DNA from 2 places in the Ruminococcus gauvreauii genome. Region 2 is predicted to be linked to the other one. Evidence: predicted binding sites of a transcription regulator. Region 2 holds the regulator's gene; the other holds the start of a gene.
What was found. The regulator LexA, encoded in region 2, represses DNA repair genes until DNA is damaged. The targets are predictions, from matches to a motif close to CNAACANNTGTTNG.
Positions count from the first base shown of each region.

Region 1: the regulator LexA is predicted to act here: its motif matches at 10,975-10,988, upstream of NQ502_RS02400 (putative DNA modification/repair radical SAM protein).

Region 1 covers NZ_CP102290.1:490,765-507,073, reverse strand. The annotation lists gene NQ502_RS02445 (branched-chain amino acid aminotransferase) at 1-749, shown strand, start outside; gene NQ502_RS02440 (aminotransferase class I/II-fold pyridoxal phosphate-dependent enzyme) at 864-2,327, shown strand; gene NQ502_RS02435 (exodeoxyribonuclease III) at 2,429-3,184, shown strand; gene NQ502_RS02430 (hypothetical protein) at 3,212-5,086, shown strand; gene NQ502_RS02425 (DUF5662 family protein) at 5,105-5,644, shown strand; gene NQ502_RS02420 (aminotransferase class I/II-fold pyridoxal phosphate-dependent enzyme) at 5,647-6,813, shown strand; gene pfkB (1-phosphofructokinase) at 7,016-7,921, shown strand; gene NQ502_RS02410 (DeoR/GlpR family DNA-binding transcription regulator) at 7,944-8,693, shown strand; gene NQ502_RS02405 (TIGR03915 family putative DNA repair protein) at 8,699-9,454, opposite strand; gene NQ502_RS02400 (putative DNA modification/repair radical SAM protein) at 9,451-10,905, opposite strand; gene NQ502_RS02395 (molybdenum cofactor biosynthesis protein MoaE) at 11,114-11,545, shown strand; gene NQ502_RS02390 (acyl-CoA thioesterase) at 11,581-12,060, shown strand; gene NQ502_RS02385 (patatin-like phospholipase family protein) at 12,066-12,935, shown strand; gene NQ502_RS02380 (hypothetical protein) at 12,932-13,810, shown strand; gene NQ502_RS02375 (hypothetical protein) at 13,800-14,159, shown strand; gene iolG (inositol 2-dehydrogenase) at 14,305-15,321, shown strand; gene ltrA (group II intron reverse transcriptase/maturase) at 15,781-16,309, shown strand, end outside.
Region 2 covers NZ_CP102290.1:135,303-151,611, forward strand. The annotation lists gene NQ502_RS00665 (DNA-3-methyladenine glycosylase I) at 1-294, opposite strand, end outside; gene NQ502_RS00670 (pyridoxamine 5'-phosphate oxidase family protein) at 306-725, opposite strand; gene NQ502_RS00675 (MerR family transcriptional regulator) at 1,000-1,821, shown strand; gene NQ502_RS00680 (DUF554 domain-containing protein) at 2,006-2,686, shown strand; gene NQ502_RS00685 (LysM peptidoglycan-binding domain-containing protein) at 2,779-3,114, opposite strand; gene lexA (transcriptional repressor LexA) at 3,306-3,929, shown strand; gene rsfS (ribosome silencing factor) at 4,211-4,564, opposite strand; gene yqeK (bis(5'-nucleosyl)-tetraphosphatase (symmetrical) YqeK) at 4,576-5,166, opposite strand; gene nadD (nicotinate-nucleotide adenylyltransferase) at 5,185-5,799, opposite strand; gene yhbY (ribosome assembly RNA-binding protein YhbY) at 5,805-6,101, opposite strand; gene obgE (GTPase ObgE) at 6,110-7,402, opposite strand; gene rpmA (50S ribosomal protein L27) at 7,472-7,756, opposite strand; gene NQ502_RS00725 (ribosomal-processing cysteine protease Prp) at 7,761-8,081, opposite strand; gene rplU (50S ribosomal protein L21) at 8,095-8,400, opposite strand; gene NQ502_RS00735 (DNA-3-methyladenine glycosylase family protein) at 8,551-9,387, opposite strand; gene NQ502_RS00740 (DegV family protein) at 9,388-10,269, opposite strand; gene NQ502_RS00745 (ribonuclease E/G) at 10,266-11,459, opposite strand; gene NQ502_RS00750 (TIGR03936 family radical SAM-associated protein) at 11,452-12,159, opposite strand; gene NQ502_RS00755 (TIGR03960 family B12-binding radical SAM protein) at 12,143-14,008, opposite strand; gene NQ502_RS00760 (PAS domain-containing hybrid sensor histidine kinase/response regulator) at 14,634-16,309, opposite strand, start outside.

The DNA of each region.
Region 1 (16,309 bases), 360 kb from region 2:
CGGAGGATATGTTTGTGGAAGCAGTGGAGGAACTGGTGCGTGTGGAGCGCGACTGGGTTCCGTCAGAGCCGGAGACGTCACTGTATATTCGTCCGTTTATGTTTGCCACGGAGTCTTCTCTCGGAGTTCACATGGCAAATTCCTATAAATTCGTAGTTATCTGCACTCCGGTGGGTGCATATTATGCGGAGGGGGTAAATCCGGTGCGCATTCTGGTGGAAGATGAGCTTGTGCGTGCTGTAAAAGGAGGAACCGGCTTCACGAAATGCGGCGGGAATTATGCGGCATCTATTCTCGGACAGGTGAAAGCTGAAGAACAGGGATGTACGCAGGTACTGTGGCTTGACGGTGTGGAAAGAAAGTACGTAGAAGAAGTCGGAACGATGAATATCATGTTCAAGATTAACGGAGAGATCTATACAGCGCCGATCGAGGGGACCGTTCTTCCCGGCGTTACGAGAGATTCGATTATTCATATCCTGAAAGACTGGGGATATAAAGTAAATGAAACAAAACTCTCTGTTGACGACCTGATGAAAGCAGGACATGACGGCACTCTGGAAGAAGCGTTCGGAACAGGGACAGCAGCAGTCATATCACCGGTTGGAGAGTTCGTTTATAAAGATGACAAAATAACGGTCAATGATTTTAAGACGGGCGATCTGACACAGAAGCTGTATGATTATCTGACAGGAATTCAGTGGGGCGACGAGGAAGACAAATATAACTGGACAGTGGAAGTCTGCTGATCACGTCCGAAGTTAAAATAATAAATGATTAGACTCAGGAGACACATGGAACGTGCGGTGTCTCCTTTTCTTATGATATTTATCCGGTGACGCCGTGCCAGAAAGGAACAGGTTATGAACAAAGAATACAACAGAAAACAGGACAGAACACCGCTTGTGGATGCGCTGAAGCAGTATCAGAAGGACAGGCCCGCGTATTTTTGCATCCCGGGTCACCGTTTCGAACGGGGGGTGAGCAGACGGTGGCTGTCTGAAGATGAATGTGGTTTCCTGCGGTATGATCTGACAGAGGCAACCGGACTTGACGACCTGCATCAGCCGTCAGGCGTGATCCTGGAATCACAGGAGCTCATGGCAGAACTCTATGGCGCAAAGAAAAGTTTTTTTCTGGTAAACGGGTCAACCTGCGGAAATGAGGCCATGATTCTCTCTGCGGTCAGGGAAGGAGAAAAAATTCTGGTTCCCCGGAATGTTCATAAATCTGTGCTGGAGGGCATCATTTTAACCGGGGCAAAGCCTGTGTATATGATGCCGGAATGGATCGAGGAGGAAGGCATCTGCGGAGGAGTTTTGCAGCAGACCGTAAAGGAAAAATTAAGGGAACATCCTGACTGCAAAGCGGTATTTTTGGTAAGCCCCAATTATTATGGCATCACAAGTGATTTAAAACAAATCTCGGATATATGCCATGAAAACGGGGTCCTTCTCCTGGTTGATGAGGCGCATGGCGGGCATCTGTATTTTTCTGATAAACTGCCGGACGGAGCGCTTGCCCAGGGGGCAGATATGTGTGTGCAGAGCTTCCATAAAGTGACAGGAGCACTGACACAGAGTTCTGTACTGCATATTGGCACGGGGAGAGTGGACAAACGGCGTGTGGAACGTGCGTTGAAACTGGTGCAGAGCACAAGCCCCTCTTATCTGCTGATGGCTTCGCTTGATGCGGCGCGTTATGAGCTGGCAGTACGAGGGGAGGATATGATGGAAAGATCCCTGTCACTGAGTGATGAGTTAAGGAAAGGAATCAGGCAGATCCCCGGTATGTCCTGCATGAACTCAGGATTAGCCGGAAAATACGGGGTACATGGAATAGACGGTACCCGCGTCGTGATACGCTGCCAGAACAGCAGTGGGTATGAACTGAAGCGCAGGCTTATGCAGGAGCACAGAATAGAACTGGAACTGGCCGATGAAAAAAATGTTTTGGCTATTCTCACCCATGCAAATACGGAAGAAGACATTCAGCGTTTTCTGGCGGCACTTACGGATATTGCAGAAAAAACGCGGGGATGTACCTGTCGGGAAACTCCTATGCCGGGTTTGCCTGAACCGGAGATGGTTCTGACGCCAAGAGAAGCATATTTTTCGGCTGTGACGGAGGTGCCATGGGAAATGGCAAGAGGAAAGATCGCGGGGGAATTGATTGCACCGTATCCGCCGGGCATCCCACTGGTATATCCGGGTGAGCGCCTGAGCCAGGAAATATGGAACGCGGTGGAGAAGTATCGGATATGGGGATGCCATTTTCATGGACCGTCAGATGATTCGCTTTCAATGTTTGAAATAATTGAAAAATAGTTCTGGGTGATGCGGTTTTTGTGGTATACTATACCTGATTATATATGAGGCCAGGGTCAAATGGTTATATTATATATACAACATAGTAAACGGAGGTCATCATGAAACTGATTTCTTGGAATGTAAACGGGCTCAGAGCATGTGTCAATAAAGGTTTTCTCGATATTTTCACACAGCTTGACGGCGATATCTTCTGTATACAGGAAAGCAAGCTGCAGGAAGGCCAGATTGAACTGGAGCTTCCGGGATATTATCAATATTGGAATTATGCAAAGAAAAAAGGTTACTCCGGCACGGCGGTGTTTACGAGAGAGGAACCTCTGGCGGTTTCTTATGGAATCGGGCTGGAGGAGCATGATCAGGAAGGGCGTGTCATTACGCTGGAATATGAAAAATACTACCTGGTCACGGTCTATACACCAAATTCTCAGAGCGAACTGGCACGGCTTAACTATCGAATGGAGTGGGAGGATGCCTTTTTGAATTATCTCTCAGCTCTCAAAGAGAATAAACCGGTCATCTTCTGCGGCGATTTAAATGTGGCACATCAGGAGATTGATCTCAAGAATCCGAAGACAAACAGAAAGAACGCCGGATTCACGGATGAGGAGAGAGGAAAATTCTCGAAACTGCTGGAACATGGATTTATCGATACGTTTCGCTATTTTTATCCTGAGAAGGAACAGGTCTATTCCTGGTGGTCCTACCGATTTAAGGCCAGAGAGAAGAATGCGGGATGGCGGATTGATTACTTCTGCGTATCCGAGGATCTGAAACAGAACCTGATAGATGCAAAGATTCACACGGATATTATGGGATCCGACCATTGTCCGGTAGAACTTGATATTGAGATGTAAAGAACGTACAGAAAGGCGGAGAATGAATTGACAAAAGCAGCAGAGGTAAAGAGGTTTGAGATACAAAAGGGATTGCCGCAGTTAATGGGTGCACAGCAGCACAATGGCGGATATAATTTCACAATTGCCGTGGATGACTGTGAAGAGGCCAGTCTCGTGCTGTATCCCAAAGGAAGCGGGGAAGTCTGGAAAGAAATACCTCTGACTGAGGAATTTCGTACAGGAGGTATAGCTGCTGTCTGGATAGAGCATTTAGATGCGGATGATATAGAATATAATTACAGGATAGACGGGAAGATCATAACGGATCCCTGTGCTAAGGCGGTAACCGGGCGGCACGTGTTTGGAAAAAAATTGCCGGATGGACAGCGGCACAGTGTCAGGGGAATTTTATCAGATAAAAGTCCCTCTGAAACGCCGGGTATCTTTATACCGTATCCGGATATGATTCTTTATAAGCTGCACGTACGCGGGTTCACCGCGCACCGCAGCTCCCGCTCTGCCAGCAAGGGAACTTTTCGGGGACTTGCAGAGAAAATACCGTATCTGAAAGAATTAGGCGTGACCTCGGTAGAGCTGATGCCTGCGTATGATTTCCTGGAAAACAGGGAGACCAGGGAACGCATTGCTTCTGAACACGGCGTCTCTGTTCAGACGCCAACGCCGGACATCAATTACTGGGGATATACGGAGGGATATTATTTTACACCGAAGGCTGCATTTTGTGAGGACAGAGACTGTATCCGGGAATTCCAGCATTGTGTCGATTCATTTCACAGGGCCGGTATGGAGTGTCTGATGGAATTCTATTTTTCACGTAAGACGAATCCCCTGATGATCGTGGAAATTCTCCGCTACTGGAAGCTTTTTTATCATATCGATGGATTTCATCTGGTCGGTGATCATATTCCGATTGAGATCATTGCGCAGGATGCTCTGCTTAAACATACGAAGATTTTATATCAGGGATTTGCAGCTGACGGTATTTATCCCGGAAAGCTGCCCAAATACCGGAATCTGGCTGAATACAATTCTGAATTTATGATCAGTGCACGCTGTTTTCTGAAAGGCGACGAGAACCAGGTTGCACGTTACATCTGCAACAACAGGCGAAATCCTGCAGCATGCGGCATCATCAATTATATGGCATACCAGGATGGATTTACGCTTGCGGATATGGTTACCTATAATGAAAAACATAATGAAGCGAACGGTGAGGAAAACCGGGACGGCAGCACATACAATTTCAGCTGGAACTGCGGTGCGGAAGGACCCACGCGCAAACTGAACGTGGTTGAATTAAGAAGAAGGCAGATGAAAAATGCTGTACTTCTTCTGCTGATGAGCCAGGGAACACCGATGATCTATGCCGGCGATGAGCGATGTAACTCACAGGAAGGAAACAACAATGCCTATTGTCAGGACAATCCGGTTGGATGGGTGGACTGGGGAAGAAGCAAACGCTGTGAGGAGATGTGGGGCTTTGTAAAAGAGGCCATCGCATTCCGAAAAAGCCATCCGATTCTGCATATGGAACGGGAGCCGCGCGATACGGATTACCTGTCTCTCGGATTTCCGGAAATCTCTTATCACAGCCGCAGAGCCTGGTTTTCGGAGATGGAACCTCAGAGCAGGAGCATAGGAATCCTGTACTGCGGGGAATACGCCAGGGACAGCGAGGGAAAACCGGACAGCTTTATTTACATTGCATGTAATATGCACTGGAATCCGTATACCTTTGCGCTGCCGCAACTGCCGGAGAATAAAAAATGGTACCTGGCAGTCGATACGGCTGACAGGGTGAGAGAGGGCTTCTGTCATGATCAGGTGGAGGTAGAACCGGACGAAGAAAAGGGATTTGTTGTGTCACCTCGGACAATTGTTATATTATTGGGAAAATAGAATAAGGATGTCATAGTTATGTATATCTGGAAGCATTTTAAAACAATCACAAAACATAAGCTGCTGGTCATGAGATACTGTTTCCGAATCGGCCTTTATAAGCAGGGGCTTCTTCATGACCTGTCGAAGTATTCCTGGCCGGAATTCAGGGTGGGATGCCGATATTACCAGGGAAACAGAAGTCCAAATAATGCCGAGAGGGAGGCACTTGGGGTGTCAACCTCCTGGATGCATCACAAAGGCCGCAATAAACATCACTATGAATATTGGGTGGACTACGGAGTGGACTGTGATACTGTGATCACAGGTATGCAGATGCCGCGCAAATATGTAGCGGAAATGATCATGGACCGTATCAGCGCGTGCAGGACGTATGCCGGTGAGTCATATTCGGATAAGGCTCCGTTGAATTACTATCTCAGGAGCAAAAAGCGGCTATGGTTTGTGCACAGTGAGACAAAAAAACAGATGGAATTTCTGCTGAGGATGCTGGCGGAAAAGGGGGAGAGAAAAACTCTCCACTATATAAAATACAGATTTTTGAAAGAGGAGAGATGAACATGCAGTTCTCAGAGCGAATGGAGTTATTTGGGGAGAGCATCTTTACCACACTGGCGAAAATGAAAGAGGAAAAAGAAGGCAGAGGAGAAACCGTTATTGATCTCAGCATTGGTACGCCGAATATACCCCCTGCACCCCATATCATAGATGCGCTGGTGGAAGCAGCGAAGGATAAGAGAAATTATGTATATGCGATCAAAGACCTTTCCGAGCTGCACAGGGCGGTTGCACAGTGGTATCAGAGAAGATATCAGGTGACACTGGATCCAGAGACAGAGATCGTTTCCCTTCTGGGATCCCAGGAAGGGCTGGCACATATCAGCCTTTCTGTCGCTGATCCGGGTGATACCGTGCTCGTTCAGGACCCCTGTTATCCTATTTTCGGGGATGGCCCCAGGATCGCGGGAGCCAGACTTGCATACATGCCGCTGAGAAGAGAACGTGATTATCTGATCGATTTTGAAAGTATAGAGGAGGAGACGGCGCGGGCGGCAAAGCTGATGGTTGTATCCTATCCGAATAATCCGACTGCTGCTGTGGCAACAGATTCTTTTTATGAAACACTGATTGCATTTGCAGCAAAATATGACATCATGGTTCTGCATGACAACGCATACAGTGAGCTGATCTTCGATGAAAACGTGCAGGGAAAAAGCTTTCTGTCTTATCCGGGAGCAAAGCAGGTGGGAGTGGAGTTCAATTCACTCTCCAAAACATATGGACTGGCAGGAGCGCGTATTGGTTTCTGCGTTGGAAACGAACAGATGGTAAGCCAGCTGACCAGATTAAAATCCAATATGGACTATGGGATGTTTTTGCCGGTGCAAAAAGCTGCAATAGCAGCGATACTGGGTGATCAGCAGTGTGTTGCGGCTACGAGAGAAGCTTATAAAAGGCGTCGGGATCTCCTGTGTGACGGATTCTCATCGATCGGATGGAAGATGGAAAGAAGTCCGGCAACTATGTTTGTCTGGGCACCGATACCCGGAAATTTCACATCTTCTCTGGTGTTTGTCGAGACCCTGCTGAATGAGGCGGGCGTTATGGTTACTCCGGGAAGCGCTTTTGGCCCGTCAGGGGAAGGATTTGTAAGGATTGCCCTTGTTCAGGAGGAGAAGATGATAGAGCAGGCTGTTCAAAGGGTCAAAGAGAGCAAAATCCTGTGATATGAATGTACTGCCGGTGAAATCAGGTATCATATATCCAGAATATGAGCGGTCTGCGGGAGAGAATCCTGTAGGCTGCTTTGTTGTTGGCTGAACCGGCTGTGTTATCCGGCAGAATGAAAGTGACTGATTCTGATTGACAGTGACTGAAAAAGAAATTATGATAAGATAAGAAGAAGTTTTGCTGAAAGGGGGGAAAGGAATGATTTATACGTTAACATGCAATCCATCGCTGGACTATATCGTTACAGTAAAAAACTTTACGATCGGTGGTATGAACCGGACAGAAAATGAACGTATCCTCCCCGGAGGAAAGGGAATCAATGTGTCAATCGTGTTAAAAAATCTGGGTGTTTCGAGCACGATACTCGGATTTATTGCAGGATTTACAGGGGAAGAGATTCGAAAGAAAATCAGGGAGGCCGGGTGTACGGAAGAATTAATATCGGTCGGCCAGGGATGGTCCCGCATTAACATGAAACTTCGTTCCTGCAGTGAGAGTGAAATCAACGGACAGGGCCCTCCGATCGGAAGTGATGCGGTTGCAGAACTTTTGAACAGACTTGAGACGCTGGAAAAGGGGGATGTGCTGGTTTTGGCAGGGAGTATTCCGAATTCAATGCCGGACACGATCTATCGCGATATAACCAGAAGGATGTCTGAAAAGAAGGTCATGGTTATCGTAGACGCAGCGAAAGATCTGCTTGTCAGTGTACTGGATTATCATCCCTTTTTAATTAAACCAAATCATCATGAGCTTTCAGAGATTTTCCGAAAAGATTTGCAGGGTCCGGACGATATCGTGCGGTGCGCCAGAAAGCTTCAAAACCGCGGGGCGAGGAATGTGCTGGTTTCAATGGCCGAAGCCGGAGCAATTCTCGTTTCAGAGACGGGGAAAGTATTCATAAGTGCGGCACCCAAGGGGAGTGTGGTGAATTCTGTGGGAGCGGGTGATTCGATGGTTGCGGGATTTATGGCGGGTTATTTTTCAGAGGGCGATTATCAAAAATCGCTGCACATGGGGATTGCTGCGGGAAGTGCCAGCGCATTTTCAGAAGAACTGGCATCCAGGGAAGAAATAGAAGCACTGCTTTCCGGGATGAAATGATCATGAAACGAGGAGAAAAGATATGCTGATTGAAGACAGAATGGAAGAGATCGTACGTGTGGTCGAAGAGCGCGGGAGTATTCAGGTCCAGGAACTGATCGAACTGCTCAATACATCAGAATCTACGATACGTCGTGATCTGACCGTACTGGATAAAAGAGGGCTGCTGACAAAAGTACACGGAGGTGCAATCGCCATTCGTAACAGTGGGATTCATACAGACTCCTTTGTAGAAATCCGTGAAGACATCAATCGGGATGAGAAAGGACTGATCGCCAGATATGCCGCGGCCCTGGTAAAACCAAACGATCTGGTCTATCTGGATTCCGGAACGACGACGGGACAGATCATCGATTATCTGGTACCCAATAATGCGGTGTTTGTCACAAATGCAGTGATGCATGCAAGAAAACTTGCAGCTAAAGGGTTTCATGTACATCTTCCGGGAGGGGAATTCAAGTCCGTTACGGAAGCAATCGTGGGTGAAGAGGCTCTGGAAAGTCTTCAGAAGTATAATTTCACCATAGGTTTCTTTGGAACAAACGGTGTCGATATCGAGGCGGGATATACGACACCGGGACTCAGGGAGGCGAAGGTCAAAGAATATGCCATGAAACGGTGCAGAGAGTGTTACGTACTGTGCGACAGCTCCAAGATTTCGAAAATATCTCCGATAAGATTTGCGGCATTTGAGGATGCGAAGATCATTACGACGATGGTGAAAGAAGAACCGTATCTGTCGTGTAAAAATATCATTCAGGTATCATCCTGACAGCTTTAAGTCATGAATTCCGTCATATGTTTCCGGTACCAGAGAGGCATCATATTACGCTGACAGCGGCGGTTCTCTCTGGGGGCAATGGAGACTGCCCGGAAAAAAGAAGTCCAGAGTGCGCTGTATTCATCACGGATCTCCGTACGGCGCAAAGTCAAAAACTCTTCCGGGGTAAGAAGCGTCATATAGTATGAACTGTCGGCGGGATGGATCACGGCGCTCTTTCTTGTGTCATCGATGATCATCCAGTTTTCTGAAGGCATGCGGTCGGAAAAGTTCTCTGCCAGAAGGGGGAGGACGTTGCATTTCGGTTCGATATGACTGACCAGAGTGCCGTTTTGGACGCTGGAAAAGCGGATAAATTCACGGAACAAATGTGCTTCATTTAAAACTTTACGCTCAATCTCGAACAGGCCGGCGACGGCAGGTTCCTGCAGACGCCCTGTAACAGAAGGACCATGGTGAAACGCAAGCAGCAAAAAACGGTAGATGCAGTCCAGTTTGTCTTCCTTAAATGACAGGCTGGCACGGAAGACCATTTTGAAAACTTCATACGATATTTTACACTGAATGGACCGGATCACTTTACCGGTCTTTTCTTCATCTGCTTCAACATGGCGGTAACTGCAGAAAAGTTCGGTCTCATAGAGGGGTTCTGTCATCAGACGGATATTCCGGTGGCCGAGACCACTTCCCCAGGCGTCGTAAATACAGGTCATCATGGAGCTGAAATCGTCAGCACATGTAAAAACAGTCATCGTATACCCTCCACAGTCTGCGGATATGACAGATTCATATCATCGAACAGTGACATTTGCCGGTAAACGGGCGGATGTGCCAGTTCCCAGTTCGCTTTCTGTTCTATACCGGTCAGCTGGCGTGTGATAAACTTTTCTTCCATCGGTATCCGGTACATCATTCTGCCGCCGCAGGTAATGAAATACTGGGCACGCTTCAGCACCACTCCGATCTTTTTCAGATGCGGAAAATCCAGGCTCCCGTACCTGCGCGCATTGACAATGCGCATGGCGGACTTGTTGCCGATGCCCGGGATTCGGAGCAGGGTTTCAAACGAAGCAGTGTTGATCTCTGCCGGAAAGTGTTCCAGATGCCGAAGCGCCCATTCACATTTTGGATCCAGCTGGGGATTGAAATTGGGACGTTCCGGACTCAAAAGTTCTTCCGCGTGAAAGCCATAAAAGCGAAGCAGCCAGTCAGCCTGATAAAGGCGGTGTTCCCGAAGAAGGGGAACGGCTGTGTCAGGAGGAGGGAGAAGGCTGTCCTCATTGACCGGGATATAGGCAGAGTAAAAGACACGTTTCAGGTCAAATCGCTGGTAAAGGTTCTGTGAAGTCAGCAAAAGCTGGTAATCATTCTCCGGACTGGCCCCGATGATCATCTGGGTACTCTGACCGGCAGGGATAAATGCGGAATTTTCTTCTTCGCCCTTTTTCATGAAAACTGCCGGGGCATTGTCGGGATCAAACTCCCGCCTGGTCTCCAGCTGCTTTTGACCGAAGATGCTTCCGGTTAGATACCGGTTGGCACGGTGCCGCTCCAGGGATGACGATTTGCCGATGGCAAGCCGTGATGCGGCGATTCCCTGCGCCATCTCTTTCATGGGATCAAAGATACTCTGGAATGTCTTATGAGGGGCGAGCATGTGCAGGCTTTCCTCGGTAGGAAGTTCCATATTGATGCTCATGCGGTCAGCCAGAAACCCTACCTGTGTCAAAAGCTGCGTCGGGGCAGAGGGAATGGCTTTGACATGGATATATCCATTGAAGCGGTAAGTTTCACGGAGCAGAAGCAGGGTTTCATAGATTCGTTCCATGGTATACTCAGGACTTTTGCAGACTCCGGAACTCAGAAACAGGCCTTCGATATAATTGCGGCGGTAAAACTCCATGGTAAGCCTGCAGACTTCTTCCGGGGTAAAAGTAGCCCTCGGGCGGTCATTGGAACGGCGGTTGACGCAGTATTTGCAGTCGTAGACGCATTCATTGCTGTACAAAATCTTCAAAAGAGAGATACAGCGTCCGTCTCCGGCAAAACTGTGACAGATTCCGGCAGCAAAAGAATTGCCGAGATATCCTGTTTTTCCCCGCCGGTCCGAACCGCTGGATGTGCATGCAACGTCATATTTTGCAGCGTCGGCCAGAATATTCAGTTTTTCCTGTAAAGAAAATGAATGAGTAACGGTAAGCATATAACCTCCATAAGAATCAGAACGTATGTTTGTTTTTGTTTATTGTAACACAGAAGAAACTAAAAAGCAAGAACAAATGTTCTTACTTTGTTTTTATTGCAAAAATTATCAGAAAAATATATACTGGATACAGCAATACCATGATACGAGAGTCAAAAGCAATGCGTTTTATGTCCCGTGAAAGAGCATGTGACAAGGAGGACTTATTATGACAAAGAACATCAGTAGATTTGCGGTAGAGGGCGGTAACGGCGGCGTGGCACCTTCTGTGGATATATGGCTGAGAGAGGCTAAGACGGACAGCAGTGCATCCGGCTGCGGCATGTATCTGATTCACAACGGTGTTGTGCGCCAGACAGCCAGGGCGAAAGTCCGTCTGGGAGAGAAAACGGCAAAACCCGTGACCGGTCTGCTGTTTTCCTATGACGAGGAGAAAGTGTCTGCTGCGGCAGAGAAAACGTATCAAATGCCGGGGATCTGTTATATACGGGTGTGGCTTAACAGTGGGAAACTGTCTGTGGGAGATGATATCATGCAGGTACTCATCGGAGGCGATATCCGTCCTCACGTTGTGGATGCACTGCAGGCGCTGGTAGAACAGATTAAATCAACGTGTGTCACCGAGACGGAGCTGTTTTAGTCACCTGCATTATACTCATAAGGAGCAGATAAAAAGTGGAAAGAGAGACAAGAAAACGAGTATCCGATTCCAGGATAGAGGTCATTTATCAGGTAAGGCCGGAGCATCTCAACGGAGCCGGAAGACTCTTCGGCGGCAGGCTGATGGAATGGATTGATGAGATTGCCGGACTGGTGGCAATACGCCATTCACAGTCTAATGTTATCACAGCCTCTGTAGATAATCTGAAATTTCTCCGGGGCGCATTCCAGGGAGATCTGGTTGTACTGATAGGCAGGATGAGCTATGTCGGCAGCACCTCCATGGAAATACGTGTCGATACGTATGTGGAGAGTCTGGATGGAATCAGGCGCCTGATCAATATTGCTCATCTGGTTCAGGTGGCTGTGGATGAAAACGGCCGTCCCAGAAAAGTTCCGGGTCTCATTGTCGATACGGAGTCGGAAAAAGCGGAGTGGGACGCCGCAGTGAAGAGAAAAGAGATGCGCAGGCTGAGAAAAGAGGAAGGGTTTTGAATGACATGAAATTGGGATTGATTCTGGAAGGAGGGGCAAGCCGCACCTGTTTCTCAAACGGTGTGATGGATGTCCTGATGGATGAGAAGATTCGGGCAGATTATATTATAGGAGCCTCGGCGGGAATCGCGAACGGTGCCTCCTATGCTTCCTGGCAGAGAGGCAGAGCCCATGAGATCAGCAGAGAATATATGGTGGACCCGCGCTACATGGGGGCGCGTTATCTTTTTCAGAAAAACAATAAGAGTTTTTATAACATCAAATTTGTCTTTGATGAAGTGCCCAATCATCTGGTACCGTATGATTATGCTGCGCTTAAGGCTTATCCCGGCGAACTGGTGGCCTGTGTGACGAGGCTGAAAACTGGGCAGGCAGAATATCTTAAAGTTACGGCAGAGGATACCAGGTGGAAAGTGCTGCAGGCCAGCTGTGCACTGCCGATACTGTTCCAGCCGGTAAAGATTGACGGCAAATACTATATGGACGGAGGGATCGCGGACTCCATTCCGATCGAGCAGGCAATCCGCTCGGGGTGTAATAAGAATATTGTAGTGCTGACAAGAGAGCGTTCTTACCTGAAAGAGGAGAGCAGAACCACGCGTCTGGCCGCCAGAATTTACAGGAAATATCCGCAGTTTGCGGAAGCGCTCCTGACAAGGGCAAAGCGGTATAATGCAAACAGACGGAGAGTATTTGAACTGGAGAAAGAAGGTAAGGCTTTTGTGATTGAACCGCAGGATATCGGAGGATTTAAACGGACTGAGTCCAGTCCTGATAAGCTGGAGGCGCTTTATCAGCAGGGGATCGACTGTGCGGAAGCCAGGATGGAACAGCTGCGCGCATATCTCGAGGCACCGCTGGGAGGGACAGTATGAGAAAGTACTTTCAGCTTCTGAGCACGGCCATGAAAATGGAGGTGAAAGAACACAGGAGTTCTTTCATCGTGTATGCCATTCTCCGTATTCTGGTCGTGCTCAGTATGATCCGGCAGTTTTTTAACGGCAATTATGAAAACGTATTTCTGTGCCTGCTGACATTGCTGCTCCTGATCGTTCCGAGCTTTATTCAGGTGAAATTCAGGATCGAACTGCCGACCGCACTGGAGATTATTATTCTGCTGTTTATCTTTGCAGCAGAAATACTGGGAGAAATACAGGAGTTCTATATCATCATACCTTTCTGGGACACTCTGCTACATACTCTGAACGGCTTTCTGGCTGCAGCCATTGGATTTTCACTGGTTGTTCTGTTAAATGACAATCAGAAACTGGTGTTTACCATGTCGCCGGTATTCATTGCAATCGTTGCGTTCTGCTTTTCCATGACGATCGGAGTGATCTGGGAATTTTTTGAATGTGCAATGGATCTTTTTTTTCACCTGGATATGCAGAAAGATACGGTGCTGCACACGATCAGCAGCGTGATGCTGGATCCCGCGGGAGGGAATAAACCATATGTGATCAGGGGGATTCAGAACACTGTGGTCAACGGACAGGATCTTGGAATTGGCGGCTACCTGGATATCGGTCTTTTGGATACCATGAAAGATCTGTTCGTCAACTTTATCGGTGCCGCAGTTTTTTCACTGCTCGGTTTTTTCTATGTAAAAAACAGGGGAACAGACAGCATTCTGAAGAAGTTTATACCGAGTAAAAAGACCAGGGAGCAGGACTATCTGGAAGCAGCAAGGGAAGATTACGAAAAACAGGAAGAAGAAAAGGAAAACAGGAGACAGGAACATGATCGATAAAATTATCAATGTGGCAATTGCCGTTGTCTGTCTGATCGCGGCAGGGCAATGCGGAAAATATTCAGCGTCAGCATTTATGGGAAAAGGCAAAATACCGCTGAACGTATATTCACTCGTGAAAAACGGGCAGAAAAGAGACCTTTCAAAGATGAGCGATGAGGAGAGAAAGCGCTCTTACCGGACCGCCGCGTACGTTTTTCTGGGCTTTACACTGGCTCTGATGCTGCTGTTTGTCGGATTTATCATGGAAATGTTTCAGAAAAGCGGGGAGATGCTGTTTCTGGCGGCCATCGTTATTGAAGTGATCGAGGTAATTCTCATCTTTGTGCTGATCCGGAAGCAGCAATAAAAGTGTGCCCGGGCAACTAGTAAAAATGCCTGAAGTTTCCAGAAAACGGAAAAACATGAGATTTTCATTTTGTTATGATTGACTGTGAAAGCAAATTAGACTATAATATAATTTGTAAAATATCACTTGAAAGGAAGTATATAAGATGGCAAAAAAAGTTAGAATCGGTATGTTAGGTGCCGGAAGAATCGGTAAACTTCATGCTACAAATCTGGTAAACGCTGTACCGGACGCTGAAGTTGTTATGATTGCAGATCCATTCATGAATGAAGCAACAGAAGAGTGGGCAAAAGGACTTGGTATCACAAATGTCACAAAAGATTCCGAAGCTGTATTTGCAAATCCAGATGTTGACGCAGTATTTATCTGTTCATCAACAGACACACATGCTGAATTTATTGTAAAGGCCGCAGAGGCAGGAAAGCATATTTTCTGTGAGAAACCAATTGCAACAGATATCAAAGTGATTGAAGATGCGCTTGCAGCAGTAGATAAAGCCGGTGTTAAACTTCAGGTTGGATTCGTTCGCCGTTTCGACCACAACCACAAAAAAGTCAGAGATACCGTTGCATCCGGAATGCTGGGCGCTCCAAGTATCGTTAAAGTTACATCACGTGACCCGGAAGCTCCGCCAATGGCATATGTGAAAGTATCCGGTGGTATCTTCATGGATATGATGATTCATGACTTTGATATGGTTCGTTACCTGTCTGGAAGCGAAGTTACAGAAGTAAGTGCTTACGGTACAGTCATGATTGACGAAGAGTTCAAGAAATATGATGATGTTGATACAGCAATCGTTATGCTGAAATTTGAAAATGGTGCGATCGGTGTTATCGATAACAGCCGTGAAGCTCCATACGGATATGATCAGAGAACAGAAGTTCACTGTGCAAAGGGTTGTGTACAGGTAGCTAACGACCTGAACGATACTTCCATGATCAGCACAGCTGACGGTGTTGTCTGCGAAAAACCGACCTGGTTCTTCCTTGAAAGATATAACAATGCATTCATCGCAGAGACAAACGCATTTGTTGACGCTGTCATGAATGACAAAGAAGTTCCGGTAGGCGGAATCGATGGCTTAATGCCGGTTAAGATTGCGAAAGCAGCTAAAATCTCTCTGGATGAAGGCCGTCCGGTAAAAATTTCCGAGATCTAATTAGCCTATACATATTATTAAAAGACTGTGTACAAGTTTGTGCACAGTCTTTTTGAATGTGCGCCTAGCGGCGCACGTTTCTAATGGGTGAAAGTCCCGAATCCGCCCTAGTAGTGGGAAGGATATAGCTGAACACCAAGGGTGTCCATCGTGAGGTGGAATCTGAAGGAAGGTGTAGGCAAATCTCCGGTCTGACGAACAGAAATCACATCAGGCTACAGTTAAGGATAAGGTTGCCTTACAAACTAAAGTCCAATAACTACTCGGAATTAACTGTGGTAAATGTGGCAGATGGATGGAGAGAAAGAAACGTGTGGTACCTAGGGAGGTCTCGTCAGCAGACGAAAACAGAGTATGAAGTCTGTAGTAACAACGAATGGCGAGAAGTCAGCAGAGGTCATAGTACTACTATGGTTGCAAACATAGTGGGAAGGACTGAACTTTAGGAGATGTGAGTAAATGAATGTAACCAATGATGGATTTAAGGACAGACAACTTCATATAGAGGACTATCTGCAAAGGGTATCTGCGGAACAGAAAGAGTATGCAGAAGTGTCCGCCCATCAGAGGATTGCTGAAAACAACAACAACATCACAGATTTTCAGACGGACAATCTAATGGAACAGATTTTACACAGGGATAACCTAAACAAGGCTTATAAGAAAGTAAAATCAAACAAAGGGGCAGGCGGTGTTGACGGAATGAGCGTGGATGAACTTCTAGGCTTTCTAAGAGATAACCAAGAGCAACTAACCCAACAGATAAAGGATGGGAAATATAAGCCCAACCCAGTCCGTAGGGTAGAAATACCCAAAGAAACAAAAGGCGAGTTCAGAAAACTGGGAGTGCCTACAGTGGTAGATAGAGTGTTTCAACAGGCAATCACACAGGTGCTATCGCCGATTTATGAGAAACAGTTTTCGAAGAACAGTTTTGGGTTTCGTCCAAACAGAGGTGCACACGATGCACTGAAACAATGCCAGACAA
Region 2 (16,309 bases):
TTTTAATCTGTTGCGGATAATGTCAGAATTATTCTGCAGGGCAGCAATCTTCTCCTCATCATAGCGACAGACTTTTTCCGGGTCAAACTGATCAAACGCCTGCCGGAACGCATCCTGCTTATTGAGAACACACTCCCACGTCAGCCCCGCCTGAAAAGATTCCAGAATCAGCATCTCAAACAGCTTTTGATCATCATAGACCGGAACACCCCACTCATCGTCGTGGTATCGTATGTAACGCTCATTCTTCGGATTTGCCCAACTGCATCGGCATTTATTATCTTTCCACTCCATATCCCGGCCTCCTATTCTATTTCAAAATCTTCTGTTTTAAAATTGCTGTAATATCGCCCCCGCTCGGCTGTAAATCGCAATACACAATAATCCGGATCGGTGACTCCCTCCGGGTAATACATGGTATCACCCTCCTGCCAGATCATTTCTTTACTCTGACTGTCCTCCAGGACTTCCATAGTTCCAATCAGCATGACGCCCCTGAAAAAGCGTCTGTCGCAAAAATAGATACATGCTCTTGAATTTTCTTTAAACTGTGCAGCACGCATGGATGATGTATTCGTCGTAAAATAATAAACCCGGATTCCTTCTCGCTTACGCGGCGGAAGCATCGCTTTCGTATTCGGAAAACCCTCCCCGTCCACGGAGCTGATAAATGAGACTCCCTGTTTATCAATCAGATTTCCTATGGTTTTCTGTGGATCCCGCATTCTTTTACTCCTCTCTCTGGTACAGTCTTTTGCTGTCTGCCAATATTTATATGTATCTCCAGCTTTTCGACATGATCCGGAAACTATTCACTTTTGTAATCTTAAAATTTATGCTACATTATATACAGACAGAATTCAAGGATTTTCACAACAAAAATTATTGGGAACTGCCCTCTTCAGGGCATACATTATAACGGAGGTATCATATGGGACTGTACGAGATCATCAGAGGCGGTAAAGCCGGGACACTTTTCACCGCAGCAGGAGCACACGCATGAAGGACTTATTCAGTATTGGCGAAGTCGCACGACTGTTTGATATCAATGTCAAAACTCTGCGGTATTATGATGAGACCGGACTTTTAAAACCGGAAAAAGTCAACCCGGAAACCGGCTACCGCTACTACTCTACCCGGCAGTTTGAACGCCTCAACACAATTATGTACCTGAAAGCGCTGCAGGTACCGCTGGAGCGAATATCTTATTTCTTCCAAAGCAAGGATACTGACACTATGATACAGATCCTGAAATCTCAGCAGGAAGAGATCCGGATACAGATGCACAGGCTGCAGACAATAGAGAAAAAATTATCATCGAGAATCAGCCAGATCGAAGATGCCAGAAACTGTACTCTGGATCATATACTGCTGAAATCATATCCGGAACGTCCCGTCTTTTTTCTGAAAAAAGAATTTCCGGTGACAGATGATCTGGAGTATCCCATCCGTGAGCTGGAAAAAGCCTGTCGGATACAATCTGATATATTTCTTGGAAAGATTGGCGTTTCCATCTCGGAAACATCCATTCGTGACTCTGATTTTTCGAATTTTTCCGGTATCTTTCTGATGCTGGAACCGGAAGATCCGAGACAGCCCGACGCATCACTGCCTGCCGGAAAATACCTTACCATACGATTTCCCGGCACACATACGCAGTCTTCTGTCTATTACCATCGGCTCCTGGAACACATGCAAAGCAGCAATCTGGTCCTCTCGGGAAATTCCGTAGAAATCACGCTGATCGATTATGGAATGACGGATGATACGGATCAGTTTGTGACGGAAATACAGATACCCGTCACCTCTTCTGACAGGTAATATCCGGAGGGATAACTTCATATCTCCCCGGGTCCTTTCTGCAGGAAATCGGCGCGGCAAAATACAATCCTATTGACTCTCCCCTTACTGGAGGGTTTATTCTTTTATCAAATAGATATCTTGCCATTGGTTGCGGTGCTCACATCCCCCGTCAGCCACGGTATGCAAAAGAAAGGAAACTCTTATGTTAGGTACAATCGTAAACACCGGAACTATTCTCCTGGGAAGCGTGCTTGGAAGTGCACTAAAAAAAGGAATCCATGAAAAATATCAGGGGGCTCTGTACAACGCCATGGGTCTGGCTGCCGTAGGACTTGGTATCAATTCCATCGTCGGAAATATGCCTGACAGCAGCTATCCTGTGCTTTTTATCGTAAGCCTTGCGCTCGGCTGTCTGGCCGGTACGGTTCTCAATATCGACGGAAGATTCAACCGACTGGTGGGACGCCTCGGGAAATCCGAGCTTGGCCAGGGTCTCTCTACCGGAATCCTGCTCTACTGTATTGGCAGCCTGTCCATTTTGAGTCCAATACAGAGCGCTCTGTACGGTGATCATACTTTTCTTTTTACAAATGCAACTCTTGACTTTGTCACTTCCACAGTGCTCGCTTCCACATACGGAATCGGTATGACACTCGCAGCTCCTGTTCTATTCTGCTGGCAGGGCCTGATCTATCTGTGTGCCACATACCTGCAGAATTTCCTTACAGACTCCCTTATGACGGAGATCACTATCGTCGGAGGATTTTTAATTGCCGCGTCTGGTCTGGCCATCCTGAAAATCAAAGACTGCAAGACACTGAATATGCTACCGGCTTTGCTGGTACCGATCATCTTCTTTTTGATCCTGAAGCTCATCTCATAAATGAAACCCGGATACGCGCCTGCAGGTTCACATAATTCTGTTATGTAGCCCAAGCGCCATATCCGGGTTTTTAACGTAAGATTAACCGGAGATCAATGATGTTCTGCTGAATAATACGGCACACAAATATGACTTCCCTGCTGAAGTTTTGTCCCATTAAGGCCATTGATCTCCCTGATTTCTGAAATATATGCGTCTACCGATCCATAATCATCTGTTATATACTGCTGCGCAATACTCCACAGGCTTTCTCCGCGCTCAACATAATGACTGGTATAATATTTATAGGTAATCCTGGAAATATCACTCTGCGCACCAATGTTATCTGCGCTGAACTGAATCAGTGCCGCACTTAGTATCAGAAAGGATACTGCGGTCACAGTCAGCTGGATTCTTCTTCTGTTTCTCGTACGTCTTCTCCTCTTCATATAATGACCTCCCTCATTTGTACAAGTCCATGCAAATATATGTTCCAAACATTTGTTCTGTATTGTCATTATACTATCCAGAACAAACGTTTGTCAAGTTGTTTTTCGAACAGACATTCCGAATATCTGTTTGCAATCTGTGTACTTATATGCTATGATAGAGGCAATAAAAAACATGGAGGGCAGTGTATATGGCCTATGGTAAGATAAGCAAAAAACAACAGGAAATTCTCGATTACATAAAAAGTGAAATCATCAACCGCGGATTTCCTCCTGCGGTCCGTGAGATCTGCGAGGCTGTCAATCTGAAGTCAACATCCTCCGTTCATTCCCATCTGGAAACGCTGGAAAAGAACGGTTATATCCGCAGAGACCCTACTAAACCGCGCGCGATCGAAATTCTGGACGATAATTTCAACACAGCACGCTGTGAGATGGTCAATGTTCCTGTTGTGGGACGTGTGGCTGCCGGTGAACCTATACTTGCGGTGGAGAATATTGAGAATTATTTTCCGATTCCTGCTGAACATATGCCGAAATCCGATGCATTTATCCTGGAAATCCACGGTGAGAGTATGATCAATGCAGGAATTCTCGACGGGGATTACGTGCTGGTACAGAGTCAGCACACAGCTGACAACGGAAATATGGTTGTTGCCCTGATCGATGATTCAGCAACTGTCAAAACATTTTATAAAGAGAACGGATATTACCGACTGCAGCCCGAAAATGATGAGATGGATCCCATCATCGTAGAAGAAGGACTTGAAATCCTTGGAAAAGTAGTCGGTGTGATGAGATTTATGAAGTCCTGATAAAATCCAAAAATACAGGAGCAAAGGGTGCGGCTATCTTCAATGATTTCCGCACCCTTTGCTCCTGCATCTTTTGCATGGTCCTTATTTACCTTTGATTTTTTCTGTCAAGGCTCTGCTGTGTACGAACAGGATGCTCCCTGTCTTTTTTCTATGGTTTCTGTTACCACCCGCTTTCATTGTATCATATCTGCTCACCATGCGTAACGCAGCGGTCTAAGAGATGCGTGAAAAAATACCGTCCCATAACTGATACCAGTCATGAAACGGCATTCTCTTCATCAGTCTTCCAGCGAAGCTACTGAAACGGATGTTCCGTCTCTCCAGATTCTCTCCAGATCATAGAACAAACGGTTTTCTTCATCGAAAATGTGAATCACCAGGTCGCCGTAATCCATCAGAATCCAGTTTGCATTCTGATAACCCTCGATCTGTTTCGGACGATATCCTGCTTTCTCCAGCATCTCTTCTACATTTTCAGCCAAAGCCTGGACCTGATTGCGGTTCGTTCCGCTCGCAATGATGAAATAATCAGCAAGCGTGGACACCTTCTCGATGTCGATCACTTTGATATCCACTGCTTTTTTATCTTCCAACGCCAGGCAGGCGGTTTTTGCCATATCTTTTCCCGTCATTTTTTTCTCCTTCATCCCTGATTATGCAGATTACAATAATACTCATATGCACTTTCCGTGACAGTATCAATTTCCTTCTCAACTGTTCTCAGATAAGTCAGCGTGTCATGGAGGATCATATACATACATTCATCCAAATCTCTGAATGCCATTTTACGGATTTCCTCCAGCCGCGGGGCTTTATTTCGTCCAGGTTCGATGTAATCTGCAATATAAATAATTTTTTCCAGGACCGTCATAGCCGCCTTTCCCGTAGTGTGCCACGTAATCGCAGAAAGTACTTCCGGGTCGCGGATATCAAACTTCTTTTTCGCAAGATGAGCACCCAGTTTTGCGTGCAGCATGTATGGATGAGTCGTCTCATAGTGAGATGGTGTAATTCCGAATTTACCGCACAGCCGCAGTTTCTTTTCATCCGGAATACATTTCGCGCAGTCATGCAGAAGCCCCGCAAGCTGCAGCTTAGCGGGATCCCCGCCGTGAACCATACCCATACACGCAGCTGTGTACATCACGCCCATCGTATGTTGGAAACGCTGACGGTCCAGATAATTTTTCAATTTTCTTTCCAGCTTTATTAAATCATGCTTTTGTTCTGCCACGATGTCACCTCTTATTACTTACCGGTAAATCCGGTTTTCATAGATATAATCAATTACCCGGTTCGGTACATAATACTTTATCGTACGTTCTTCCTCAATCCATGAGCGCAGCATCTGAGATGAGACATCAATGTTAAGGCTGTCCAGCTTCAGGAAACTGCCGCCGTATTTCTTTGAAAGCCGCGTCATCTCAGCTACTATTTTCTCATCCATTGTGTGATCCCGCGTCGCCACAACGATTCTGGCTGCCGCACAGATTCTTTCCGGTTCTTTCCATGTCTCAAAATTGAACAGTGAGTCCGCACCAATGATAAAATAGTATTCATTTTCCGGGTATTCCTCATTCAACCGTTCAAGCGTACGAAACGTATACGTATACCCATCCTCATTCATTTCCACAAGCGACAGCTCAAAATGAGGATTATCCGAGATCGCACGGGCAACCATCTCCACACGCTGCTCGTCAGTCGCACGGCCCCGGCGGTTTTTCTTGTGCGGCGGATTACCCGCCGGCAGAAAAAGAACTTTTTCCAGTCCAAACTGCTCATATGCAGTCTCTCCCAGAATCAAGTGTCCCACGTGAATCGGGTCAAAGGTCCCTCCCATGATACCGATTTTCTGTTCTTTTTGCATAAGCCTTATCTCCGGGGCAGTTCAATCTTTTTCTTATCGTCCCTGCCCTCTTTATAGAGTACGATTTTTCTGCCAATCACCTGAACAACTTCCGACTGGGTGCGTTCCGCCAGAACCTGAGCTAACGCTTTCGGATCATCCATACAGTTTTTCAGTACGTTGATCTTGATCAGTTCCCGTGCCTCCAGCGCTTCAGCCACAGATGAAGTGTTTTCCGGTGTCAGGGTCGATTTTCCAATCTGCAGGATCGGGTCCATTGTCATGGCCAGCCCCTTTAAATACGCTCTTTGTTTACTCGTCATACTTACTCCTATTTGTAATAATCAAACTCAAAACCGTACATCCGGACAGTGTCGCCTTCCTCGATTCCGGCGGCTTCCAGTTCCTTCAGGATTCCTCCGTCTTTCAGGAACTTCTGGAAAAATGCAAACCCTTTTTCGGAATCCAGATTTGTATAACCAAGCATTTTTTCAATCTTGGGGCCTTCCACGATGAACGTATGTGTATCATCTTCAGCTTTTTCCACGGTAAACGGAAGATTCTCCGTGATGAGTACGTCCTCGGGGAAGAATTCCTGTTCAAATACAACCGGTTTTTTCTCAATGTTATCCAGCATATGCTGAACATGATACAAAAGCTCAGATATTCCCTGTCCGCTGACAGCGGATATGGGGAATACTGCAATTCCCTGCGGTTCAAATTCTTTCTTCAGGCGTTCCAGCGGATTCTCACCGTCTGCATAGATCACATCTGTTTTATTTGCCGCAATCACCTGAGGCCGTCTTGCAATCTCCGGGTTGTAAGCCCGAAGCTCCTCATTGATCTTATAGATATCATCTACGGGATCCCGTCCCTCTGTAGACGCCGCGTCCACCACGTGGATCATCACGCGTGTGCGCTCGATATGCCTCAGGAATTCATGACCGAGACCGACGCCCTCTGACGCCCCCTCGATCAGCCCTGGTATATCCGCTATGACAAAACCGCTGCAGCCGTCCAGATCCACAACCCCGAGATTCGGGTTAATGGTCGTAAAATGATAATTAGCTATTTTGGGCCGTGCATTCGTCACGCGTGACAGCAGTGTAGACTTTCCGACATTCGGAAATCCGATCAGCCCGACATCCGCGATGACCTTAAGCTCCAGACGTACCTCGAGTTCCTGTGCATCCTGACCCGGCTGTGCGTACTTCGGTGCCTGCATCGTAGCAGTCGCATAATGCATATTTCCCTTTCCGCCCCTGCCTCCGCGCAGTACTGCCTGACGTCTGTTGTCCCCGGACATATCCGCGATGACCTTTCCGCTCTGTGCTTCCATGATCACGGTTCCCTCCGGAACTTTTAATACGATATCCGTGCCGTCTTTTCCATGGCAGCGGCGTTTGCCGCCCTCTTCTCCGCTCTGTGCATAAAATTTTCTTTTATGTCGATAATCCGTCAGGGTATTCATACCTTCATCAACTTCGAAAATGACGTCCCCGCCTTTTCCTCCGTCTCCGCCGTCCGGGCCTCCGTTCGGAACGTAAAGCTCCCTTCGGAAACTCACGTGACCGTCTCCGCCTTTTCCTGACCGGATGATTATTTTCGCTCTGTCTGCAAACATATTTTCCTCCACTTCTGTGGGAATAGATAAAAAGGCTTCAAACCGATGTGATTTGAAGCCCCCTAAGTATTACTCTGATACTGGAACGATAGAAACCTGTTTCTTATCTCTTCCTTTTCTTTCGAATCTTACAACACCATCTGTCAATGCAAACAGTGTATCGTCTTTACCGCGTCCTACATTCACACCTGGATGAATTCTTGTTCCGCGCTGCCTGTAAAGGATATTGCCTGCTTTTACAAACTGTCCATCGGCTCTTTTTGCACCTAATCTCTTGGATTCAGAATCCCTGCCGTTCTTTGTAGAACCAACACCTTTTTTATGTGCGAATAACTGAAGGTTCATATTCAACATGTCCTTACACCTCCTTCGTTGTTATCTCTATAAACTTATTTCCATAATTTTTCCGGATTTCACGAAGCCCCAGCACCAGAGAATCGAGCAGCAGCTGTGCTCTGTCACTCACCGGCTGTGTCAGATGAAATTCCAGATACCCATCGTCCTGTCCGCCTTCGAAATCATCTTCCGTAAACGTCTCGATGGAATTCAGTGTATTAATCGTCAGCGCCGAAACTGCTGCACATACAATATCATTGCCGTGCGCGCCGTAGCCGGCATGTCCTTTTGATTCAATACCGATACACCTGTTATTGTTCACAAAAATCGTAATCTCAATCATCACAGTTTAACAATTAAGCGTTGATTTTTTCAATCTTAACTTTTGTAAACTGCTGTCTGTGACCGTTTTTCTTGTGATAACCAGTTTTTCTTTTGTACTTATAGATTACGACTTTTTTAGCTTTTCCGTTCTCAATGACAGAAGCAGTTACGCTTGCATTTGCTACATCGGAACCAACTTTTAACCCATCGTTGTTCACTGCAAGTACATCTTCAAATGTAACAGTTTCACCAGCTTCTGCACCAAGCTTTTCCACTCTAATGATATCGCCTTCGGCTACTTTGTACTGTTTACCACCTGTTGCAATAATTGCGTACATATGGCACCTCCTATTATCATTACTCGCCAGATATGGTGGTTCCTGAAGCGGAACACTTATAACCTCTCTGTGCGGCATACTCTATGATAATACCACAGGCGTGTCCTTTCGTCAAGAAATTCTTCCTGTATTTTTCATTTTTTACGGTTCTCATACAACAATCCTCGCAGTTCTGTACAGTTTTTCGTTCAGATCATTGTAGAACATATACTGCTGGAGTATTCCCCCGTATCCTCTGTATTTGTCATGGGGAAATCCCAGGGGATAATGAACCTCCAGGATTTTTTTCACGTGGGTGTCGATGGGGAAGGCTTCTATATGATAAAGTCCAAACAGACAGATACAATCCGCCACTTTCCTGCCGATGCCGTACTGTGCTGTCAGCCTTCTGTGAGCCTCTTCGTAGTCTGCACGTTTCAGTTCTTCCAGGTTCAGTGTTCCCTCCAGAACGGCCTGCGCTGTGCGGTAAACATATTTGTCACGGTAGCCAAGTCCCAGCGTTTTCAGCACTGCCATACCGCCCCGCACAATGGCTTCTGGTCCCGGAAAGGTATCGTACTGTCTTCCGTTCTCCGCAGTCCTGTCCTCACCCAGAGTTCTGCACAACAGTTCTATGCTTCTCCTGATTCTGCTGATATTATTGTTCTGGGATATCAGAAAGGTAATGATCATTTCCCAGAGTTCCTGTCTCAGTATTCTTATGCCCCATCCAAGCCTTGCAGCCTCGGTGAGGTATGGGTCACCGGGATCCACGGATGCTTTTATTATTCCATAGTCCGTATCCAGATCCAGATAGTTTCTCCAGATCTCCTGAAACTCCTGCTCTGAACACGAAAAGGAAAACACATCCCCTTCCTGTCCGATCTCCAGATACTTCCCGAAAGCCACGAGAGCATATATCCCCTCCTGCTTTTCCTCCATCCGAAAACACTGACCCGACCGCGCAATCTGCATCAGGTCCATATCCGGAAGTTTCTTTTTCAGCATTTAAACCCCCGCCCCAATCTTTTTGGATGAAGCAATCGCCAGCGATCCCGGGCCGATATGGCAGGCTACGCTGAGAGAAAGCGGATTAACAATCACATCAATGCCTGGAAACGCTTCTTCAATTTCCTGTTTAAAGCGTATCGCTTCGTCTTCATTTGCCGTATGCGCAACTGCCAGGTGCATCTTTCGTCTGGCTGCGGCATCCGCAAAGCGAGTATCAAAGTCTTTTTTCATGGCGTCCAGCATGGTTTTTTTCGCCTGTTTCTGACCGCGCACTTTTGCATAAGCGTCCAGCTTTTCCCCCTGAATCTGCAGCACTGGTTTCAGATTCAGAACGGTACCGATCATAGCCGCAGCAGGCGTGATGCGGCCGCCTTTTTTCAGGTATTTCAGCGTGTCAACCATAATGTAGATGCTTGACTCAAATTTCTCATTCTCCAGAACTTCTTTAATCTGTACTCCATTCATCCCGGCTTCAGCCAATCCGAGCGCATCCATGACGGATTGACGCTGTGTCACCGATATCCTCTGATTATCAACGACATGGACCTTTCCCGCATAGGCATCCTCCATCGCAAGCGCCGTCGCCGTCGCACAGGTCGCACTGAGTCCGCTCGACATAGGGATATGAACAACCTCATGATATTCTCTCAGCAATTCGTCCCACAGCTCCATTACTTCACCGGGTGACGGCTGGGAGGTCGACACATCAATGTCTTCTGCAAGGTGTTCATAAAACTGTTTCTGTGTCAGATCAATATCCTCATAGTGAATCTGCCCATTGATAAAAAAAGGCATGGCAATGACACGGATCCCCAGTGCCCTTGCTTCATCCTGTGTTATACCGCTGTTGCTGTCCGTAACAACCGCAACCTTGTTCATACGTAGCCCTCCTTGGCACCTTTTAATGTACCGATTTGTTCGTGCAGGGATTTCCTGGTCTTTTTTCTCGTGATCTCGACAATCTGCAGACGCGTCATATCTACAACGTTCGTCCTGACCGGATCTTTTCTGCAGCAGGCTGACAGCACATGCAGCAGTTCATCCTGGTGGTCCGGATTGTCCATATTTATAAAATCAACTAAAATAATACCATACAAATTGCGAATGCGCAATTGCCTGGCAATCTCCCTGGCTGCTTCGAGATTGATTTTCCGGTAGGTTTCAGAGGCTTTCTTTTTTCCGCTGAATTTACCGCTGTTTACGTCGATCGCGACAAACGCCTCCGTTTGCTGAATCACCAGAAAACCCCCGCTCTTCAGCCAGATTTTCTGCCTCAATGCGTCAGAGACTTCCTTTTCCAATGAAAATAGCTTGTACAGCGGGAGCATCCTGTCTTCGTAGAACTGAAGCATCTGCGATTTTTCCGGCTGATACGCAGTCAGATAGCCGAGAATATTTTCATGGATTTCCGGTATATCCGTGATGATCTTTTCAAGATCTCCGTCCTTTTGATTTTTCAGTTCCCGGATGTAGTACGGAACTGCCTGTTCTGCCAGTGAATAGCAGGTACGCGTCCGGCCTTTCAGCAATACGGTATCCATCCTCTGATACAGTTCAAACAGCTCTTTTAATACTTCCTCTTTCGATGCGCCTGCAGCGTTGGTCCGTATGATCACACCGCAGTCCTCTCTTTTATACGGCTCCATCCATTTTTTCAGGCTGCGGCGGACCTCCCTGTCCAGCCTTGAGGAGATCCCAAGCTCTTTTCTTCCGAGCGTGACCACCATGAATTTCCCCGCCAGGCTGAGATTCGCTGTGACTTTCGGCACTTTTGATTTCAGCGCCTCCTGCTCTACCTGCACTAAAAGTTCATCTCCTGCCCTCAGGCCCTCCATCCCCTCTTCTTCCAGCGAAAGATAACAGGGAACATTCGGCTTGATATCCACAAATGCGCCTTTGATTTCCGGCATTACCTTGTTTACTTTTCCAATATAGATATTGCCCAGTATGGTATCGTCCTGACAGGGGTGAACCTGAAGCTCCACAACACCTGTCTCATCCATAACTGCCATGACCCGGCACATCGTATCGTGGATGGGAAAACCGGTCAGTATCAGTTTCTTACTCAATGATCTTACCCAGGCTTTCCAGAGAAACCAGTTTCAGATGCTGCTCATCTCCTGTATTTGCATAGACCTCTTCCCGGTGGACCATCCAGGCATACGGCAAAACTTCTTCCCCCATATAACGGTAGAATGTCTCCATCACAAGCTCAGGCTTTAAGTTATGCACGCTTCCCGTTGCAAGCTGCATGAAAATGCGTCCGTCGATCAGTTCAAACCGGTAAATCAGCGGCCGAATATCCGTTTCCTGTTCACTCCGCTTCGTTTTTTTCATCACCATAATGGAACGCTGTGCCATAAAACCGGAAATCCGTTCTCTGTAATTCTGTGATGGTTCCCGGCCCTCCCGAAAGTCCACATAATAGTCTGCGGCAGCCACCAGCGACATCGCCTTGCTCGCTTTCTGATCCGGAATCTCGCGGACGCTCATTACTCTGATTCCCTCAGCCATCACGGCGTTAAAACGCCTCCCGAAGTCCGCCGTAGACAGGGGCGTTTGTACTTCCATATCAAAGTACTCACCGCTGCTGGTCACTCCGACTCCGAGCGGTGCGGCAAATGACATGATCATATGGGGGCTGAACCCCTCAGAATAAGCGACATCAATTCCGGCGCGCCGGATCGCCTTCTGAAAATAACGCATCATATCCAGATGCCCAATGAATTTCATCGCGCCTTTTTTCTCAAATTTAACTCTTACTTTCAATACAGACTCCTCCCTGGTAAACATTTGCGCCGCATCCCGAACACTGTGTTCTGCAGTTTGGGGTCACTTTCTCTGACCGCGCATGATTCCATTCTCTCAGCAGAAACGATTTATCAACGCCGGCATCGATAAAATCCCAGGGGAATCGTTCGTCCTCTGTCCGTTCCCGCATTGTATAAAAATCAGGATCCAAACCCGTCTCTTCAAAAGCCTCCTGCCAGTGTCCATAGTGAAAGAATTCGCTCCAGGCATCAAAAATACAGCCCTTCTCATAAGCTTTCTGTATGACTTTTGCACAGCGTCTGTCTCCGCGCGCCAGCAGTCCTTCCAATACCGTCACATCTGCCTCATGCCAGTTGTATTTGATACTCTTCTGATTGAGCTGTGCACGGATTTCTTCCCGCACGGTCTTTGCCCGGTTCAGGTATTCTTCCTGCGGACACATCGCCGCCCACTGAAACGGCGTAAATGGTTTCGGAACGAAGAAGGAAGTACTCACCGTAATCTGGCATTTTCCGTTCCTTCTGTCTTTGGGAATCTCATAGTACCGCTCTGCGATCTTCTCCGAGAGGTGTGCGATGCCTTTCTGATCTTCTTCCGTCTCAGTCGGCAGTCCCAGCATAAAGTAAAGCTTTACCTTATTCCAGCCGCCTTCAAATGCGGCACCCGCTCCGTTCAGTATGTCCTCTTCCGTCAGTCCTTTATTGATGACATCCCGCAGACGCTGTGTACCTGCCTCCGGCGCAAAAGTAAGCGAACTTTTCTTTACATCCTGAACCTTTTCCATGGCCTGCAGTGAGAATTCATCGATCCGAAGAGAAGGCAGCGAAATATTGACCTTTGTCCTGCTGCACTCCTGAATCAGGAATTCCAGGAGTTCCTGCAGTTTCGAATAATCGCTGGAGCTCAGGGAACTCAGAGATATCTCCTCATGTCCAGTATTTTTCAGCAGTTCTTTCGCAAGATTTTTCAGATATTCCACATCCCGTTCCCTGGTCGGCCGGTATATCATGCCAGCCTGACAGAAACGGCATCCGCGGATGCACCCCCTCTGAATCTCAAGTACTACACGATCCTGCGTGGCTTTGATGAACGGCACCACTGGTGCTTTCGGATAGTATGTATCAGAAAGCTCCATAACAACCTGTTTTTTAATAATTGCCGGAATTTCTTCACACAGAGGCGTAAACGACGCCAGTGTGCCATCCTCGTGATACGATGGTTCGTACAGCGAAGGCACATAGATTCCCGGTACCGACGCTGCCTTTTTCAAAAATTCCTCTCTCGGCTCACCATTTTCCCTGCAATTCTGATAGAGATCCAGCAGCTGAAAGTAAACGGTCTCTCCCTCCCCGATATAAAACAGGTCAAAAAACGGAGCCAGCGGTTCCGGATTATACGTACACGGACCGCCGCCGATCACAATCGGATCATCCCAGGTCCTCTTTCGGGCCTCGATCGGAATACCGCTCAGATCCAGAATCTGCAGGATATTCGTGTAACACATTTCATACTGTATTGTGATTCCCAGGAAATCAAACGCTTTGACCGGGTCCTGTGATTCCAGCGCAAACAGCGGGATATGTTCTTCCCTCATGATCCGGTCCAGATCAGGCCACGGGGAATAAACCCGCTCACACCAGATGTTGTCTTTCCGGTTAAACATGTCGTACAGAATCTGAATTCCCAGGTGTGACATCCCGATTTCATACACGTCCGGAAAGCACATGGCAAAGCGCACGTCTACCTTATCCGGGTCTTTATTGACCGAATTCACCTCATTGCCGATATAGCGTGCCGGTTTCTCGATTTTTAGCAAGACTTCATCACTTAAAGCTAATTTTCTCATGTTCTTCCTTTCATTGTCTGGTTATAGTTCATGATTTTAGAACCGTTACATTTTATGTCATATTCCTTCTTAATGAAGGAGTTTTTCGTTCTTAATTAAATTCTGTGCTTTCTTCCATAAAATCTGGGTTGTGCCTGACCATTGTCACTGGAGGCAATACTGTTGGTTTAATCTTTCCCATTATATACATTTTGAGAGAGAACTTCAAGTAGATATCCTTTATCAGTCCGCAGGTTCCGGCTTTTTGTTGTTCCACAAGGACATGAGTAAAGGGAACCCATGCAGGCGGCGTTGTAAATTCACCTTAAAAGGGGGCTATCGGGAAATGACGGATTTTAGCCCCTCGGATACAAAATAGCAGCACCCCGGTGAAAATCATGCCTTCAGGCATCTGTTTTTTCACCGGGGTGCTGTTCTGTATTTTTGTTCGTTCTTCATATCCTGTTTTAAAGCGCACAAAAGAAAGGTCCTGTGGTTTCTGAAGCATTCTTCTGCTACGCCAAGCCCTGCTCCGCTTTCCCCTCGTATTTCTCGATCTCCCCCAAAAACCGGCTGAATTTTGTGTGATATAAGAATTATGCGCGGAGTCGTATATTTCGGGCGCCGCGCTCTGCACATACCTGTTCTATTGTGCACATTTATCGAGCAGCTGCGTGAGCTTTTCATACAGAACGTTCACATCCAGAGGCTTGGCGATATGGGCGTCCATCCCCGCTTCCCAAGCCTCCTTCACGTCCTTCTCAAAGGCATTGGCAGTCATGGCGATGATGGGAATGCTCCTGGCGTCGGCTCTCATATCCGCCCGGATGGTCCGGGCTGCCTCATAACCATCCATCACCGGCATCTGAATATCCATCAGTATGGCGTCATAGGTCCCGGGTGCCGCCGCCCGGAATTCTTCCACAGCCAGCGCCCCATTGCCTCTGACCTCAGTCTTTGCCCCGCACATCCCCAGGATCTCGCAGACGATTTCAGCATTGATCTCATTGTCTTCCGCTACCAGAAAGCGGCGTCCCAGAAAGAGATGCCCGTCGATTTTATCCAGCGGCTGCAGCTCAGGTGTCAGCTGACTTGTTCCTTCCGGCGCTGTCTCAACTTTCAGTTCGACCTGGAATGCGGTACCTTTATTTGGCTCACTCTGCACAGATATATGTCCCTCCATCAGGTCGACCAGTCCCTTGACAATGCTCAGCCCCAGTCCGGACCCTTCCATGCGGGATACTGCGCGGCTGCGGACGAACGGCTCAAAGAGATGTGTCAGAGTCTCTTCCTCCATTCCAATCCCCGTGTCGCTGATGGTGAAGCGGTAACATGCCCATTGACTTTTCTCCGCTGCCGGAAGTTCGTCCACCATAAAACGCACGGTGCCTCCCCGCGGTGTGAATTTGACCGCATTGCCCAGAATATTGATCAGAATCTGAGTGATGCGCAGGATATCCCCATAAAAATAAGGGTTTCTTATCCGGCCAAGCCGAATATCATATTGCAGCCCTGCCTGGTCCGCCTGAGGCATGATAATCTCTCCGACCTGCTTCACCAGGTCCGGCAGATAAATGCGCTCCCGGTTTAACGTGATCTTAGCGCTCTCTATCCGGTTCATGTCCAAAATATCGTTGATCAGGCTCAGCAGATGGTTGGAGGAAGCGGATATTTTCTGCAGGCAGTCCTGAACCCGGCAGGGATCGCCGATGTTGGCTTTCGCCAGCGTAGTCATCCCCATGATGGCGTTCATAGGTGTGCGGATGTCGTGGCTCATTGCCGACAGGAAGTCGCTCTTAGCCTGACTTGCCTGCCGGGACAGCAAAAGAGCACGCTCAAGCTCCGCTTTGGCGGCCCGCTCCGTGTTCAGCATATCCGTCACATCTGCCCTCACCATACAAACGGTCTTATGGTTTAGATCTCCCCACAATACATTGACCTGCTTGTACCGCAGACCTTCCTCCCCCTGATAGGGAAGAACGAAATCGTAGCCCTCCGGCTTTTCTTTCAGTTTACGAAGCAAAGTTTCCAGATGAAATATTTTTTTTATGACCTCACGTTCAGCCGCTGTCTCATAATAGCCGACGAGATTATCCAGCACGGCGTTATAGTTCTGCGCGTTATGGGGAGGCAGATTTTCCAGGACCATCTGTCTGGTATACATGGTTAAGGTCCCAGCAGAGGCATCGATGAATCCTGCGAGTTCACAGGTATAAGCGATTACTCTGAGCAGCCGCTGCTGTTCCCGTATAGAATCGGTAATATCCGTCCTGGACAGGCATACCCTGCCCAGCCTCAGGTCAATAGGAGAAACCGTTATAT